4 regions of the Eubacterium limosum genome follow, and region 3 is predicted to be linked to each of the others. Evidence: predicted binding sites of a transcription regulator. Region 3 holds the regulator's gene; each other region holds the start of a gene.

Region 1 (3,220 bases), 690 kb from region 3:
GAATCCGGAAAAACAGGGAAACCCACTGGATTTAAACTTTCAAAAGGTATGGATGAACAGCAATGATGAGGCGGAAAAATTCATTCTCTACAAGGCTGCCTATAAAACCTTTCAAATTATGCAGATGGCCTTTCTCATTGTCATGATGCTGCTCATGTTTGCGGCCCTGACCACCCCCATTGGCGCGTTCCCCTTTATTATCATCGGTATTTTATGGGGACTGCAGAGCACACTGTGCTGTATCTTTTCCATGAATCTTCAAAAAAGTAAAAAAATAGACAGAGATGGCTGCTAAACCAAAAGGGAGGTACGTCGAAACGACGTACCTCCTTCGTTTTTGTCAGGCCTTCACGGCGTTCTTAATGCTTAAATCCATCCATTTCCTGCGTTTCCAACGGACTAAAAACATGGCGGCTCTCAGGATTTCATCACAGGCCATGGCGATCCATATCCCGACCAGTCCCCAGCCCAGTATAATGCCTAAAACATAACACAGAACCACCGACACAAACCATTGTGAGCTAATACCAAGGGCAATGGGAAACAAAATGTCATTGGCCGCCTGAAGTGAGCGGACCATCACCATATTTACCGCACGTCCGAGCTCCAGAAAAATATCGATGAACATCACCTGCTTGCCGAGGGCTATGACTTCCGGGTCTGAGGTGAAAAAACCAAAAATCTGATCACTGAACACAAAAAGCAGAAGCGCCACGCAGAAGGATACCAGCACAGATGACCGGAGTGTAGCTTTCACACGCCTGTCCGCGCTGTCATATTCCCTCGCTCCGATCATATAGCCTACTAAAACCTGGGAGGACTGGGAAATCGCATTGCTGTACAGGTAAGTGATCATGGCAAACATCACCGCGTACACACGGGTTGTAATGACCACCGCGCCGCAGAGATTCACAAATCCCATTGTCACGGTCTGGCTCAGCGTCCATGAAAGTGTCTCACCGCCCGAGGGAATCCCGATAAACAATAATCTTTTGAGCATCGCAGTTGGGAAAGGCCTCAATGTTTTTAAAGACATTCCCGGTTTGATTTTTTTAACGAACAGACAGACGACAATCACCACCCCGACAAGCTTGGCGATGTTGCTGGAGATGGCAGCTCCGGTTACACCAAGGGGGCCTGGCAGGCCAATGCCGTTAATCAGAATGTAGTTTCCACCGATGTTGAGCACATTCATAATAATGGAGACAAACATGGTTTCCTTCATCAGGCGGTTGCTCCTGAAAATAGCCGAAAAGGTCAGAAACACAGCCTGCAGAAAAAGACCCGCGCCAATGATTCGCGTATAGGCAACCGTTTCGGGCATAATGGTGTCTGGCACCTGCAGCATATGATAGATGGACTCTGTAAAAAACAGCAGAATCGCACTGATGATCACTGAGAAAATCAGGTTGACGATCAGTGCCAATGTATAGATTGTCGACACATTTTTATAATTTTTTGCGCCCATATTCTGAGAAACCAGAATTGTGGTAGCCAGTGATATGATGCTGAAAGAAATCAGCAGGACATTGATAATCTGGTTAGCGTTCCCGATGGCGCCCACACCAGTCTGTGACACCTGCCCCACCATCATCTGGTCCGTATTCCCCACCAGCATCTGCAGAAAAAGCTCCACAAAAATGGGCCATGTCAGCTTGAATAAGGATTCCTGTCTTGTATTTTCTGGAAAAGTTGTGGTCATTTTTACTCCTGTCATATAATAAATTGCTTTGTTATTATAGCATAAACAAGGGTCAGATAATGCTTCCAGTTTAAATTTGTGCACGTTTACTGTCATTAAATTATCAATTTTTAACCTTTGTGATTTTTCGTTTTGTTTTTCTTTCATTTAAGAGCAAAATATTTTCATTCTTTCCGCTTTGCAAAAACACTTGCCATTTACAGATGAAAACGTTAATAAATATTTGCATCAAATGAACATTAATCTATCTTGAGAATTTTACGAAAATTGAATAAAATAATATTAATTTTATTAGTTAAGGGAGATTACTATTATGGCAAATCGATTCGTTCTAAATGAAACATCATATCACGGCAGCGGCGCAATCAATGAAATTGCAACCGAAGCAAAGGCGCGCGGCTTTAAAAAGGCCTTTGTCTGTTCTGACCCTGATTTGGTGAAATTTAATGTGACAAAAAAGGTAACGGATATTCTTGACGAAGCAGGACTTGATTATGACGTTTACTCTGAAATCAAACCGAATCCCACCATCGAAAACGTACAGACTGGTGTTGCAGCCTTTAAGGCTTCCGGCGCAGACTATCTGATCGCCATCGGTGGCGGCTCCTCCATGGATACCGCAAAAGCCATTGGTATTATCATTACCAACCCTGAATTTGAAGATGTCCGCAGTCTGGAAGGTGTTGCCCCGACAAAGAATCCCTGTGTTCCGATCTTTGCCGTTCCAACCACTGCCGGTACCGCAGCAGAAGTCACCATTAACTACGTTATTACCGATGTCGAAAAGAAACGTAAATTTGTCTGTGTCGACGTACATGACATCCCGGTCGTTGCCTTTGTAGATCCGGACATGATGTCCAGTATGCCAAAGGGTTTGACCGCTTCCACAGGTATGGATGCCCTCACACACGCCATCGAAGGCTATACAACCTTGGGTGCCTGGGAGCTTTCAGATATGTTCCACTTAAAAGCCATTGAGATCATCGCACGTTCCTTAAGGGGTGCTGTCGAAAACACTCCTGAAGGACGCGAAGACATGGCACTCGGCCAGTACGTCGCGGGAATGGGCTTCTCCAATGTCGGTCTCGGCATTGTCCACTCCATGGCCCATGCCTTGGGCGCTGTTTATGACACGCCACACGGTGTTGCCAACGCGATCCTTTTACCCTCCATCATGGAATATAACGCGCCTGAAACCGGCGAAAAATACAGATACATCGCGCAGGCCATGGGTGTTGAAGGCACTGAGAGCATGTCTCAGGAAGAATACCGCAAAGCCGCTGTGGATGCGGTTCGCCAGTTGTCAATCGACGTCGGTATTCCTCAGGATTTAAAGGAAATCGTCAAGGAAGAAGATATTCCTTTCCTCGCACAGTCCGCATTTGATGATGCCTGTAAACCTGGCAATCCAAAAGATGCCAGCCTGGAAGACATTGTTGAACTGTACAAAGCTCTGATGTAAATCCTTTTTTACCATTCATTCTCCAACAATACCTCATCAAAAAAGAACCCACCGGA
Region 2 (3,220 bases), 900 kb from region 3:
ATTATATTGGAAACAGCTCAATGCAGGGGTGCTATCTGGCCCTTACGCTGGCTGAAGGAAAAGAAAAAATCGCAGAAATCGGACAGAATATGACTTATATGGAGCTTAGTGTCCACCCGTCTTATATGGACGCCTTCATATCCGCCTGCTTTATTCCGCACACGGATATGAGCCTGTTCCCGAGCCTGCAAAAATAGATAGAGGTAACCAATGCTAAATTCTGAAATAGAAGCAGCCATTGAAGAGAAGAGAAAAGATAAGCTGCCCTATGATCATTATAAAAATTTAATAAAGAATAAGGATCCCTTGGAGATTGCGGAGAAATCTACCTGTCCTTATGACCCGGAAAAACAGCTGTTTACAGTGACGTTGATGGGTGAGGAATACAAGGTAAAATATCCTGAAGGCGATGTGCTTTTAAAGGACGGGACTGCCTTTGACGATTATAAGCCGATGACTATGATCCTGCGTTATCTGCTTAACGCCCAGGGCGTGCCGCCGATGGGCACAACCATTGCATACCGGGATATCTCGGGTGGAAATCATTATTTTAAGAGCTTTGAGGGCCGATGCCTGAAGCGGTTTGCCTTCACCTTTAACTATGATGTTGAGGGGCTGAAGCGGGCCATGGAGAAGCTGAATGCAGAACCTAAAAAGCATGGTGATCTGTCCTACCGGTTTGAGTTTATCAACAATATGTATCTAACCGTGATCCTCTGGCTGGGAGACGATGAATTTCCACCAGAATCACAGATTCTTTTCGACAGTAATATTACCTCAGGCTTTGACGCGGAGGATCTCGCCGTAATGGGTGACATCTTTATCCCTGCGTTGAAGCGGCTGGCAAAAGCAGACTGACATCCGTGAAATATAGTAATATTTTGCTTATTTACGGGGTCGTTTTCATGGGTTTCATGAAATCATTTAAACCTACTGAATAACTGCGAATTAAAAGCTTTAGAAAGACGGGTAAATTTTTGTTTTTGGTCGAAAAATGTTTGACAAACTTATAACAAGATAGTAGTATATGTGTATACTTATATATACAAGTCTGTGTACACCGGTTTATTTTCAATTGAAATTTTAAAGCAACCGGAATTTGTCATGTTCATAAAACGATTCCGGGCTTTGAAATATAAAAAAATACTAACAAGAACGAGTTAGGAGGTAACGAGGAAATGCCATTCAAAAAAGCAGAACAAAAGTTTAGTGGCAAGATCAATGAGTGTGTAATTGGTGTTGGAGATGCAGCAGTTACTCTCGGAGGAGAAAAAGGATTACCATTTTTAAGTGGTGAAGGAAGCGCACCGGTTGTTGGTGTCGAAATTTTAGACAGTTACCCAGAAGACTGGGAAAAATGTCTGGTTGACGCTTATGGTGACGTCGTAAAGGATCCTGCAGCATGGGCAAAATATGTACAGGATAATACAGACGCACAGTTTATCGCATTAAAATTAATCAGTGCCGATCCTAACGGTGCTAACAAATCATCTGAAGAATGTGTTGAAATCGCTAAAGCTGTCGAAGCAGCAATCGATCTTCCGCTGGTTGTTGCAGGCTGCAACAACGCTGAAAAAGACGGTGATTTACTGGTTAAAGTTTCTCAGGCATTGTCTGGCAAAAACGCTGTTTTATTCTCAGCTGTTGAAGATAACTACAAATCTGTTGGCGTAGCAGGTAATGCTGACGGTCACAAAGTATCCGGCCAGTCTGCTGTTGATATCAACCTTGCAAAACAGTTAAATATCCTGTTGACACAGTTAGGTGTTGACGGTGGAAACATCATCATGGATGTTGGAACCGCTGCTGTTGGCTATGGTTTCGAATATGTTGCTTCCACAATGGACCGTATCCGTTTAGCCGCTTTAGGCCAGAACGATACAGACCTTCAGATGCCAATCATGACCAATGTTGGCGACGAAGCATGGGGCGTAAAAGAAGCTGTGTTCACAGAAGAAGAAGCTCCTGAATGGGGAAATCAGGAAGAACGTGGTATCGCTATGGAAGTTTCCACTGCAGCTTCTTGCTTAATCGGCGGCTCAAACGCTGTTATTGTTAAACATCCGGAATCAGCTAAAGTGATTAAAAACTTTATCAAAGAGTTAGTAGGTTAGGAAAGGTAGGCGCAAAAAAATGGCAGTAAAAGGTTTAGATATTTTTAAACTGACTCCTAAGAAAAACTGTAAGGAATGTGGATTCCCTACATGTATGGCATTCTCAATGAAAGTAGCCGCTGGCGCTGCAGAAATTGATAAATGCCCGTATATTACAGACGAAGCTAAAGCTCAGTTATCTGAAGCTACCGCTCCTCCGATGAAAACAATCAAGATCGGAACTGGCGATACAGAATGTGCTTTGGGCGGCGAAACTGTATTATTCAGACATGAAAAAACTTATGTTAACAAAGCTTTATTCGCAGTTGAATTCTCAGACGCAGACTCTGACGATGAAATTGCTAAGAAGGTAGCTCATTTAGAAGCTGTTAAATATGACCGTATCGGCGAATTAATGTGCGTAGAAGTTGCTTCTGTACGTTATGCTGCTGACAAAGCTAAATTCTTAGACCTGATCGCTAAAGTGATCGAACTGGGCCGTGTGCCAATGGCTGTTGTTGAAGATGTTGAAGTAGCTAAGGAAGCTGCTGAAGCGATCAAAGCTGCTAAGGGTATCTTAATGGGTGCTACACCTGCAAATGCAGACGCTATGGTAGAAGTTGCCAAAGCTGCCGACGTTGTACTGGGTGTTTCCGCTGGTTCTATCGAAGAATTACACGACACTGTTGAAAAAATCGAAGCTGCTGGTTACAAGAACCTGGTTCTGAACGTTGGCGACAGCTCTGTTAAAGAAGCTTATAACAACGCTGTAACCATCCGTACAAACACCCTGAAGGGCGATGACAGAACTTTCGGTTATCCTTCAGTTGTATTTGTTAATAAAATTGCTTGCTGCGAACAGATGGAAGTTGCCTTAGCTTCTGCTTTTGTTCTGCGCTATGGCTCCATCATCGTAATGAGCGATATGGACTTCAAACAGGCACTGCCACTGTTCGGTTTAAGACAGAACATCTTCACCGATCCTCAGAAACCAATGCGTGTTGAACCGACTATCTACGAATTCAACAAAGCTGATGACAACGCACCTGTACTGGTTACCGTTGACTTCGCTCTGTCTTACTTCGTAGTTTCCGGCGAAATCGAACGTTCTAAAGTTCCTGCTTACC
Region 3 (3,220 bases):
TATCTCCCTCTGGTGGATTCTGATTCCCGGCTATATACTGGCCTTTATTCTCGGCCGTTTTGTGGAACCAAATTTTTTAGCCATGGCCTTTGATAACGGCGGTGTGGCCACTGGCCCGATGTGCTCGACCTTTATCCTGTCCCTTTCGGTGGCTGTGGCGGGCGCGACTCCCGGCCGCAATCCGCTGCTGGACGGCTTTGGCGTTGTGGCACTGATCGCTCTTGCACCGATCCTGACAACCCTGCTTCTGGGCTTCTTTTATAAGCAGAAGGAGGCATACAGGAAAAGACAGTGCGAAAAGCAATCCCGTGATTCTTAACCGGTATTGACAGAAGATTTTAATCATATATAATATGTAGATTACTTAGCGAATGATGGAGGAAAAAATGGAAGACAGAAATAAAATTAAGACCGAACTGATTGTGGTGATTGTGGAAAAGGATATGTCCGGCGAGGTCATTGACGCTGCTAAACAGGGCGGCGCTGACGGAGCGACTGTCATGTACGGCCGCGGGTCTGGCATCCATGAGAACGCGCGGTTTTTCGGCATCACCATTGAACCGGAAAAGGAGATTGTTCTGATTCTGGTGGATGCGTCCATAAGGAACGCGGTACTCTGCTCGATCCAGCGGAAAATCGAAATCGACAAGCCGGGTATGGGCATCGCCTTTGTGCTGGATGTATCCAAGGTGATCGGCAGCCCGCATCTTAACCTGATGTCGGACATCGCAGATTAATTGCTTTTAAAGATACCCCAAAGGCGCTTATTTGCTCGATTTCTGAAGGATTCAAAAAACTTTGACACTTTTTTGATTAATTCGGTCATAAAAATTGACGTTTTTTTAACAACTTGATATAATAAAAAGGATAAGTACGACGCAGGAGGGGAGTGCAGAATGCAAACTTTTTCAAAAAGGGTATCGATGACAGTTGTTAAGCGTCTGCCCAAGTATTACCAGTATTTAACCGATTTACAGGATCAACATATTGAAAAAATCTCGTCTAAGGAGCTGGCGGCAATGATGGGGCTGACCGCCTCGCAGATCCGGCAGGATCTGAATTCCTTTGGCGCTTACGGACAGCAGGGCTATGGTTATAAGGTAAAAGAGCTGAAGGAGGCCATTCGCAAAATTCTTGGGCTTGATCTCCAGTATAACTGCATTATTATCGGTTCTGGGAACCTGGGCCACGCCATTGTCAATTACGAGCGTTTTAAAGAAGAAGGCATCCATTTCAAAGCCATGTTTGATGTGGACCCGGACCAGATCGGCAAGAAGGTCGGCAATGTGACAGTCTACCATATGGATGATCTCGACGCTTTTGTCGCACACCATAAAATTGATATCTGTATCTTGAGTGTGCCGCAGAAAGTCGGGCAGGAAACCACGGACCGTGTCGTAGAGCTGGGCATCAAGGCGATTCTGAACTTTGTTCCTCTGGATCTGACAGTGCCTGATGACGTGGTGGTAGAGAGTGTGAATATCACCGACAGCCTCTTTACGCTGACCTATCTGATTAACGAAGATGACGATGATGAATAAATGTATACAGCAGGCGTGAAGCCTGCTTTTTTTGTAAAAAATAGGAGTTGTATTTCAAAAAAAACTATTATATAATAGAAGACAGTTATAAATATAATTGATATCAGGGCAAATCTGTTGAAAGATAGAGACGCAAAGCTAAAGGGCCTAAACAAACATAAATTGTAGGGCAGCCAGCTGCAGTTGAACCCCACAATAGGAGCTGTAAAATGGCAGAAAAAAAGATGAATGAAACCATTGAAAAGAATATTTACGATGTAGCTTTGCGCAATATTTACGATGAGCTTTATGAATTGAATGTTACAAGGAACCGTTATCGCATTATCTACCATGTGGAGAATAAATATGTGACGCCGCCGGAAGAAGGTATTCTGGCAGATGCCGTTGCCGATGTGTCAGCGCACATGATCCACCCGGAGGATTCGAAACGGTTTTTGGAATTTTTTGACCTTGATAAAATACACGTAGCCTTGGAATCTGGAAAGGGCAGCGTTATCGGTGAGTTCCGCAAACTATGGGTGGACGGGAGCTTTCACTGGGCTTCACTGACCGTTTTTCCGGCGGTCGATTATGGCGGGGAGGATGAGATCCTGCTCTGCTTTATCATGGATATCGACTATAAAAAACAGATGGAAGCCGTTGAAAAGGAAAACGAGAGCCTCCAGAAAAAACAGATAGACGACGAGCGCTACCGTCTGGTCATTGAGCAGACCAATACCCTGGTGTTTGAGTGGATCATTGAGACGGATCAGCGTTACTATGCGCCTGAATTTTCAGAAATATTCATGGGCAGCTATGACGGCCGGGATATCAAGGAAATCTGGCTTAACGACGAAGTGGTCCATCCCAAGGATATTGAAGTGCTAAAGCAGAAAATGAATATGGAAGCCATCAGTAACGGCCAGGTGGAAATGGAGATACGCCTGTGCAATAAGAAAGGGCGGTACATCTGGTGTAAGATTGTCTTTAATGTACTTTATAATGAGGATGGCAGCATCAAGCGGGTGATCGGCACCCTGAACAATATCGACGAATCCAAGCGGGCTCACGAAACCCTGAAATACCGAGCAGAGTTTGATCGGCTGACTGGTATTTATAATATCAATACCTTTTATGCGCAGGCCGAAAGACTGGTCAAGGATTATCCAGACCAAAAATTTGCTGTGGTGCGGCTGGATGTCAACCGCTTTAAATTTATTAACGATCTGCACGGGCGTGAGGAGGGCAATCGACTGCTCAGGTTTATGGCAACGGTTATTTCGGCCAATATGGGGCCTTTGGATGCCTTTGGGCGGATGAACAGCGATGTGTTCTGCCTTTGCATGTCTTATGCTTCAGGCAATCCTCTGCTCGAGCGCATAAAGAAGATCCTGAAAGAGATCAACCAGTTTTCTGAGAGCTACCAGGTCATGCCCTCCTGCGGAATCTGCATTGTGAAAGACCGTGATACCCAGATGAGTATCCTCTGCGACTGGGCAAACCTGGCCCAGAAAACCATCAAGGGAAGCCAGATCAAGCAATGGGCCTTTTATGATAAAAAGCTGAGAGCCAAACAGCTTGAGGAGCAGCGAATCGAAAATGAAATGGATGAGGCGCTTAATAAACGCCAGTTCAAAGTATTCCTCCAGCCGAAGCATAATGTGCAGAACGGCGCGGTGATCGGCGCTGAGGCGCTGGTG
Region 4 (3,220 bases), 1.7 Mb from region 3:
GCTTTGGCTGTGTTTATTATTATAGTCGGTTAATCCTTTAAAATCAAGGAATTTCAGATAAAAGTTTCTTTTGTTAGTTATCTGTTTAACGAGGAAATATTTCTGTTCACTCCAGGCCGCTGTCTGAGCGGGCTTGCGGATACTGCATCTTTTTACATACATTAAAGCTTTCTTAAACACCGGGATCAGATTCGTCCATACCGGACACCGGCAAGGCCGCCAGAGGATGGCGCTCCCCTTCGGCACACCATCCCCATGAAAAAAGGACCAGCCGGTTTTGGCTGGTCCCTGAATGTTTTAGTTTTCCTTGTTGGTTCGTCTCCAGATGTGCATCTTTTCGGCTTCTGCGATAAGCTCGTCGCGGAAATCCGGGTGGGCGACGGAGATGATGGCGTCACATTTTTCCCAGGTGGACAGGCCCTTGAGGTTGACCTTGCCGTATTCGGTTACCAGGTAGTGGATGTTCGCGCGGGTGTCGGTAACAACGGAGCCTGGCTGCAGGGTTGGTACAATGCGGGATTTCATTTCGCCGTCTCTGGTCGTAAAGGTGGAGGAGCAGCAGATAAAGCTCTTTCCGCCGTTTGACAGGTACGCGCCCAGCACAAAGTCGAGCTGTCCGCCGGCACCGCTGATGTGCTTGATCCCGGAGGATTCTGAGCTGACCTGGCCAAAGAGGTCGACGTCAACAGCGTTGTTGATGGACATGAAATTATCAATGGCAGAGATGGAGCGGATATCGTTGGTATAATCGACCGGCGCGCTCATGCATTGCGGATTGTCGTGGATGTAATCATACAGCTTCTGGGTACCTGCGCCAAAGGCATAGGTCTGGCGGAAGCGGTCGATGTTTTTCTTGGAGCCGTTGATTTTGCCGGCTTTTGCGATATCGACAAAGGCATCGACGTACATTTCGGTATGAACGCCCAGATCCTTCAGGTCGGATTCCGCGATGAGTGACCCGACAGCGTTTGGCATTCCCCCGATACCAAGCTGGAGGCATGCGCCGTTCGGAATTTCTTCTACGATCAGCTCAGCGACTCTTTTATCAACGTCGGTTGCTGGACCGCCGGCGCCCAGCTCTGCCATGAGGGGATTCGGGCCTTCGACGATTTTGTCAACCTGAGAGATGTGGATGGCTTCTTCAAAGCCGCCAAGGCATCTCGGCATATTTTTATTGACTTCTACGATGATTGTTTTTGCGCGTTCGCACATTGCCATCATGTGTGAGGCATTGGGGCCGAAGTTGAAATAACCGTGATCATCCATCGGTGCGACCTGGAACATGGCCACGTCCACATCCTGTTTGGAATCTCTGTAGTATCTCGGCATTTCGGAGTAACGGATCGGTGTGTAGTAAGCGAAGCCCTGGGCAATGGCTTTTCTCTCAATACCGCTCATGTGCCAGGAATTCCAGGTGATATGGTCTGCCGGATTTTCAATTTTAAAAATCTCGGGCACCCACATCAGGATACCGCCGCGAATTTTAAGGTCAACCAGGTCGTTTTCGACCACATGGGCTGCCAGTGCCTTGTCCAGCTCTCTCGCTGTGGCGGAGCACCAGCCGTAATCCAGCCAGTCGCCGGATTTTACAACCTTGACCGCTTCTTCTGCCGTTACCAGTTTTTCAGCATATTCTTTAATAAAACTCATTTTTCCCTCCCATTTGGAATTGCTCTTAGTTAAACAATTGTCAATGTTTACTTATCTTTTATTATAACATACTATCCGCTGGTTTTTTAAAAAAAGCGAGAAATTACGTGGAATTTTTTGTCATTCGGGGTTTTTCGCTCATTTCTTTTTACTGCTCCTGCCGCCTTTTTTAATCCAGACCTCCGGCGCGCCCCTCAAAAAAGCCTTGAGAAGGTAGAGCCCCGAAAATACAGGCAGGGTAAGTGCCAGCGAAGTACAGGCGCTCTTGATGATTTGGGTGTTCAACTGGTCGGACAGCGTACTCAGAAGCCGGCTGAAGGCCGTATCGTCGAGCATCAGGTAGACCAGCAGGCCATAGAGCCCCAGGCAGAGCAGTCCGAAAAGCAGGTGCCGCACGTCAAAGGCTGGCCGCGGCATGCGGAACCAGGCCACAAAGCCGGCGCCAGCGGCCATGAGCAGGGTCAGCAGCGGGATTCCCAGAAAATTGTAGTACACGAGGGCTCTGCCCGTTACCCCGACTCTTTCCTCCATGCTCACAGCCGCTATGGCCCGTGTCATATAGGCCTGAATCTGGTCGTAGGCGACGACAAAGAGCAGGATCAGAATAATGGACAGAATCAGGTTCATGATTTTTTTGGAGACCGGCTCAGGGTTGGGCGCGCTGCGCAGCCCCTTATACAGGAAGACCCCGCCGAAAAGGAAAAGGCCGCTGGAAGCATTGGCGAGGGAGGCCCGCAGAGGGACGACAGCGATAAGGGTGGTGAGGGACGCGCCCAGAGCCACCATCACAATGCCAACAGTCAGGTTAAATACCGACAAATGCGCTTTACGGCGTTTAAAATCATTGGCAATGCCGCCGACCAGCCCGCCTAAGAGCACCAGATACACCCCGAACATTGCCCGGATATAGAGGGGCACTGCCACTGCGCCGCCGTTTTCTGCAAAATTCTGGCTGGCCGCATTCATATACTCGACGTAAAAGGCCTGAATGGCCGCGTACAGCAGGATAAACAAAATAGCCAGCAGGCCGCCCCGTATACGGTGAATTTCCTGTTTCATTGTTCACACCTCTTTCCAAAACAAAAAAATACTAAAGCAGCTTTTGCTTTAGTATAGCATTTTGCAATCGTTTTATCGAGGGTAAATATTTATCCTGTCCCTGTCCCCATCCGTCAGATGCGGATGGAGACATAGGTGCCGTCCTTAGCCTCGACATGGACGATTTCGAGGCCCTTATACTGCCTTAAAACAGAGACACAGTCCCGCACAATCACCTTAAAAGACTCCTTTGTGAGCAGTTCCCGGAAGGGCTCGGGAACCGATTCCCGCATTTTGACAAAGGCCACCTCCGGCACCAGATTAACGGCCAGCGAGGCCAGCCGCAGCGGAATGGGCAGCCGCAGCCTCAGGTTGCCTTCGTGTACTACAACGCGCATGGGTTCATCCTCCCGGGTCAGCCAATGTAGACTTTAACGGTTGAGCCGTCGGATGCACTCACATCCACAATGGTCCCCAGGGTTTCATTATCAATACATTCCAGAATGGCCGTGGTCAGGGCTTCCAGGTCAAC

The links. The regulator Rex, encoded in region 3, represses fermentation and respiration genes when NADH is low (regulators of the CRP and FNR family bind a similar motif). The targets are predictions, from matches to a motif close to ATTGTTAANNNNTTAACAAT.
Region 1: fucO (lactaldehyde reductase) is a predicted target of Rex. The motif match lies at 1,791-1,810, and genes of this name have one in related genera.
Region 2: acsD (acetyl-CoA decarbonylase/synthase complex subunit delta) is a predicted target of Rex. The motif match lies at 998-1,017, and genes of this name have one in related genera.
Region 4: B2M23_RS20600 (butyryl-CoA:acetate CoA-transferase) is a predicted target of Rex. The motif match lies at 1,676-1,695, and genes of this name have one in related genera.

The regions. Positions count from the first base shown of each region.
Region 1 is NZ_CP019962.1:3,416,710-3,419,929, reverse strand. Features, by position in the region: gene B2M23_RS16020 (DUF3169 family protein) at 1-295, shown strand, start outside; gene B2M23_RS16015 (MATE family efflux transporter) at 341-1,702, opposite strand; gene fucO (lactaldehyde reductase) at 2,016-3,164, shown strand.
Region 2 is NZ_CP019962.1:1,828,038-1,831,257, forward strand. Features, by position in the region: gene acsV (corrinoid activation/regeneration protein AcsV) at 1-197, shown strand, start outside; gene B2M23_RS08360 (DUF3786 domain-containing protein) at 211-858, shown strand; gene acsD (acetyl-CoA decarbonylase/synthase complex subunit delta) at 1,179-2,114, shown strand; gene acsC (acetyl-CoA decarbonylase/synthase complex subunit gamma) at 2,134-3,220, shown strand, end outside.
Region 3 is NZ_CP019962.1:2,723,379-2,726,598, forward strand. Features, by position in the region: gene B2M23_RS12810 (DUF1538 domain-containing protein) at 1-319, shown strand, start outside; gene B2M23_RS12815 (P-II family nitrogen regulator) at 387-737, shown strand; gene B2M23_RS12820 (redox-sensing transcriptional repressor Rex) at 897-1,541, shown strand; cyclic di-GMP riboswitch class I at 1,639-1,726, shown strand; gene B2M23_RS12825 (sensor domain-containing protein) at 1,751-3,220, shown strand, end outside.
Region 4 is NZ_CP019962.1:4,383,446-4,386,665, forward strand. Features, by position in the region: gene B2M23_RS20600 (butyryl-CoA:acetate CoA-transferase) at 298-1,650, opposite strand; gene B2M23_RS20605 (hypothetical protein) at 1,789-2,709, opposite strand; gene B2M23_RS20610 (hypothetical protein) at 2,823-3,086, opposite strand; gene B2M23_RS20615 (SHOCT-like domain-containing protein) at 3,104-3,220, opposite strand, start outside.